2 regions of the Promicromonospora sp. NPDC023987 genome follow, and region 2 is predicted to be linked to the other one. Evidence: riboswitches for the same ligand, from Rfam matches in the RefSeq annotation. Region 2 holds a riboswitch; the other holds the start of a gene.
What was found. A riboswitch is a leader RNA that binds a small molecule or an ion and turns the genes downstream of it on or off. The one in region 2 is predicted to bind thiamine pyrophosphate.
Positions count from the first base shown of each region.

Region 1: linked by a shared signal. The riboswitch ahead of thiC (phosphomethylpyrimidine synthase ThiC) and the one ahead of AB0F40_RS19680 (thiamine ABC transporter substrate-binding protein) in region 2 are both predicted to bind thiamine pyrophosphate.

Region 1 is NZ_JBEZZF010000007.1:94,967-97,147, reverse strand. Features, by position in the region: gene thiC (phosphomethylpyrimidine synthase ThiC) at 1-1,364, opposite strand, end outside; TPP riboswitch at 1,362-1,467, opposite strand; gene AB0F40_RS05735 (C39 family peptidase) at 1,632-2,181, shown strand, end outside.
Region 2 is NZ_JBEZZF010000050.1:21,387-23,567, reverse strand. Features, by position in the region: gene AB0F40_RS19685 (iron ABC transporter permease) at 1-96, opposite strand, end outside; gene AB0F40_RS19680 (thiamine ABC transporter substrate-binding protein) at 72-1,175, opposite strand; TPP riboswitch at 1,170-1,274, opposite strand; gene AB0F40_RS19675 (DUF4235 domain-containing protein) at 1,313-1,594, shown strand; gene AB0F40_RS19670 (PAS and ANTAR domain-containing protein) at 1,618-2,181, opposite strand, start outside.

The sequences.
Region 1 (2,181 bases), on a different contig from region 2:
CCGAGGTGCTCCTTGGGCGTGACGTAGCAGAGCATCGCGGTGCCGTACCGGGCGATCTCGGTGGCGCCGATGGCCGAGGTGATGTGGTCGTACCCGGGTGCGATGTCGGTCACGAGCGGGCCGAGCGTGTAGAACGGTGCGCCGTCGCAGAGCTCCTGCTGCCGCTCGACGTTCTCCCGCACCAGGTGGAACGGGACGTGTCCGGGCCCCTCGACCATCACCTGGACGTCGTGGGTCCAGGCCCGCTTCGTCAGCTCGGCGAGCGTGTCGAGCTCGGCGAACTGCGCGGCGTCGTTCGCGTCGGCGAGGGATCCCGGGCGCAGGCCGTCGCCGAGGGAGAACGCGACGTCGTACCGGGCGAAGATCTCGCAGAGCTCGTCGAAGTGGGTGTAGAGGAAGTTCTCCTGGTGGTGCGCCAGGCACCAGCCCGCCAGGATCGACCCGCCGCGCGAGACGATGCCCGTGACCCGGTCGGCGGTGAGCGGCACGTACCGCAGCAGGACGCCCGCGTGCACGGTCATGTAGTCGACGCCCTGCTCGCACTGCTCGATCACGGTGTCGCGGTAGATCTCCCAGGTCAGCGCGCTCGCGTCGCCGTCCACCTTCTCCAGGGCCTGGTAGATCGGCACGGTGCCGATGGGTACCGGCGAGTTCCGCAGGAGCCACTCCCGGGTGGTGTGGATGTCGTCACCGGTGGACAGGTCCATGACGGTGTCGGCGCCCCACTTGGTGGCCCACTCGAGCTTTTCCACCTCCTGCGCGATCGAGCTGTGGACGGCCGAGTTGCCGATGTTCGCGTTGACCTTCACCAGGAACGCCTTGCCGATGATCATCGGCTCCGACTCCGGGTGGTTCACGTTGTTCGGGATGATCGCCCGGCCCGCGGCGACCTCGCTGCGCACCAGCTCGACGTCGCAGCCCTCGCGGACCGCGACGAACCGCATCTCCGGCGTGATCACGCCCTGGCGCGCGTAGTGCATCTGGGTGACGGTCCGGCCGGGGAGGCCCCGGCGTGGCCGACGTCGTTCGCCCTGCCACTCCTGGGTGGCGGCACCGCGGCGCAGCGCACCACGCCCGTCGTCAGCCAGGGCCCGACGGCGGCCGTCGTACTCCTCGGTGTCTCCCCGCGCCACGACCCAGGGCTCGCGGGCCGGGGCGAGCCCGCGGACCGGGTCGGAACCGGGGCCCTGCGTGCGGTAGACCCGCACCGGCTCGTTCGGGGTGCCGTCCGGCGACGGCGCCAGGGCGATCTCGGTGACCGGCACCCGCAGACCGGTGTCCTCGTGCGGTGCGCTGTGCCCGCCGTCGTGCTCGTGGTCGCGTTCGTACTGGTACGCGAGCGTGCGGGACTGGGTGTTCTCCATCATCAGACTCCTGCTTCCTACGCCGGTGTTAACCGGACAGGTTCAACGGTCCCGGGCCGTCCAGCCCGATCTCAGCCCCTGCGCGAGGCACCCGTGGGATCGCGCACGACGTTAGCACTGCGGAGGCGGTATCAGTCGTCTGACCTCTCCTTCGAGGTCAAAGTTTCTTCGCTTTCCGACACCGCAAAGCGAAGTAGCTTTGACTTCGAAAGCACCCGTCGGCGCAGGCCCTTCTGTCTCGCGCCCCGCTCTGGTAGAGAAGGCACCATGCTCGCTCCACCCCAGAAGCGGGCCAAGGACATGGAGGCAGGCATGTCGATTCGAGGAAAGCTGCGGACAAGGGCGTTCGCGCTGGCGGCGACGGGAGCGCTCGTGGTGCAGGCAGGGATCGTGGCGAGTGCGGCGCCTGCGGCAGGCGAGCCCGAGCCGGACACCGCGGCGTCGGACAACCAGATCACGCTGACCGCGTGGGACGGGTACCGCGAGCTCCGGGCTGGTGAGGCATCGAACCTGCGGCCGGGCGCCAAGGGTGGCCTCGTGCTGAAGCGCGGCGGCGACACCGTCGAGTACACCGACCCGTTCGGCGACGGCACGCCCGTCACCTACGAGACGGGCCGGTGGACGTCTCCCGTGATCGAGACGGGTTACCTGATCGACGAGTCCGTGAGCTCGTGGAACGCCGTCACCCCCACCGGCACCTGGGTGGAGATCGAGTTCCGCGGCCGCAAGGCCGACGGGACCTGGACCAAGTGGTTCGTGATGAGCCGCTGGGCCTCGGGCGCGGAGTTCGCGCCGGCCGACGGCAGCGTCGGCGACA
Region 2 (2,181 bases):
GAAGATCGCGAGGAAGCCGAGCGGAACCGCGACCGCCGCCGCCCACAACAGCGGCGCGGTCGCGCGCCGGCTCAGCCGAGCACTGTCTCGGTCCACCGCTCGATCCACTCGTCGCGGTGCGCGCTCACCTCGGTGGGCTCCACCTCGAACGGGGCGTCGGCCTGGGGCGCGAACTTCTCCCAGTCGGCGGGCAGCGGCACCGAGGAGTCGGCCGGGTACATGTACATCGACTCGGGCAGCGCGGACTGGACGTCCTCGGTCAGCAGGAAGTCGACGAGCGCCTGCGCGCCGTCGGGGTTGTCGGACCCGGCGAGCACGCCTGCGTACTCGACCTGCCGGAAGCAGGTCTCCAGCAGGGCGCTGGTGGTCGACTCGGAGCCGTCCTCACTCACGGTGAACGCCGGCGACGTCGCGTACGACAGCGCGAGCGGCCGCTCGCCGCCCTCGCCCGCACCCGAGAAGTCCACGTAGTACGCGTCCTCCCACGAGTCGGCGACCTTGACGCCGTTGTCCACGAGGGACGCCCAGTAGTCCTCGAACCCGTCCTCGCCGAACGCCCCGATGGTCGCCAGCAGGAACGCGAGCCCCGGGGACGACGTCGCCGGGTTGGTCACCACGAGCAGGTCGCGGTACTTCGGGTCGGCCAGGTCGTCCAGGGTCTTCGGCACCTCGAGGCCGGACTTCTCGAACCAGGCCTCGTCCGCGTTCACGCAGACGTCGCCCTGGTCGATCGGGGTGAGCGCCCCGCCGAGCTGCTCGGCGCCGTCGGGCAGGCTCGCGGGCGTGTACTCCTCGACCACGCCCTCCTCCAGCGCACGGGAGGCGAACGAGTTGTCGATGCCGAACACCGCGTCGCCGAGCGGCGCGTCCTTGGTGAGCACCAGCTGGTTCACCAGCGTCCCGGCGTCACCCACCGCGCTGACCTCGAGGGTCAGGCCGGACTCCTGCTCGAACTGGTCGACCAGCTTCTCGTCGAGGGCCCACGAGTCGTGGGTCACGAGGGTCACGGTGTCCGACGCCGACGGGTCGCCCCCGCCGGAACCGCCGGAACCGCCGGAACTGCCGGAACCGGCGGAGCCGGCGCCGCAGCCGGCGAGCAGGAGCGCCACGGAGAGCGCCCCCGCGACGGGTCCAGCCTGGATGGTGCCCCCGTGGGCACCGGAAAGACGCAACATCGTGCCTCGACTTCCTCCGCCGGTGTGATCCGGATCAGGTTCAAGGGTCTGCGGTTGTCCGCACTCTCAGCGCTGTCGGGCGCTCCCCTGTCGTTTCCCAGGCAGCCTACTGGCCCATCGGGGGCTACGGTGTGAATGTGGCCCAGATTGAGACGGAACAGACACTCGCCGAGAAGCTCGGCACGCTCGCCCTGACGCTCGCGGCCGGCTGGGTCGCGCAAAAGGCGGTCAGCATGGTGTGGAAGGGCGTGACCGGCAACGACGCACCCAACAAGCCGGACGACCCAGAGCTGGACCTGGTCCAGGCGACCGTGTTCGCGGCGGTCGCGGCGGGCACGGCGGTGTTCGCGAAGCGCCTGGCGACGAAGGGCGCGTCAAGGGCGGCCCTACGGCTCGCCGCCCGCCGCTCGGCCCGCTGACCGGTCCAGCTCCGGAGCCCGGCTCAGTGCGCCACCTTGCGTGGCCGCCGGGTGAGCAGGGGGTCGTGCCCGCGCGGCCTGCCCACTGGCTCGACACCGTCGAGTGCGCGGTCCAGCGCCGCCTGCGTGACGCCGGCCTGCTCGCTCTCCGCCCGCAGCCCGGTCATCACCTGGTCGGCCGCGAGGCGTAGCGGGATCCCCGCCCGGGTGGCGGCTTCGAGCAGCAGCTGGTCGGCAGTCTCGGCGGTCACCCCGCTGACCGCCATGATCACGCCCTTGGCCTGCTCGATCACGGCCTGGCTCACGAAGGCACGGGTCACCACTGCGGAGGACCGTCGGGCCAGGGCCTCCTTCTGGACCGGCGTGGCATCGACGACGTATCCGACCAGCTCCGGCGGGTGGCTCGGACCACCCCGCAAGCCCTGACCGATGACGACCACCGACCGCGTCCGGCCCTTCCGGTCCACGATCCGGTGTGAGCAGGCGAACGGGCGGCCGAGGCGGAGCGCCTCGGCGGCGGCGCGGACCACCCGGCTCCGGTCGTCCGGATGCTTGCGCGAGCTGAGCGCCTCGAGGCCTGGTTCCAC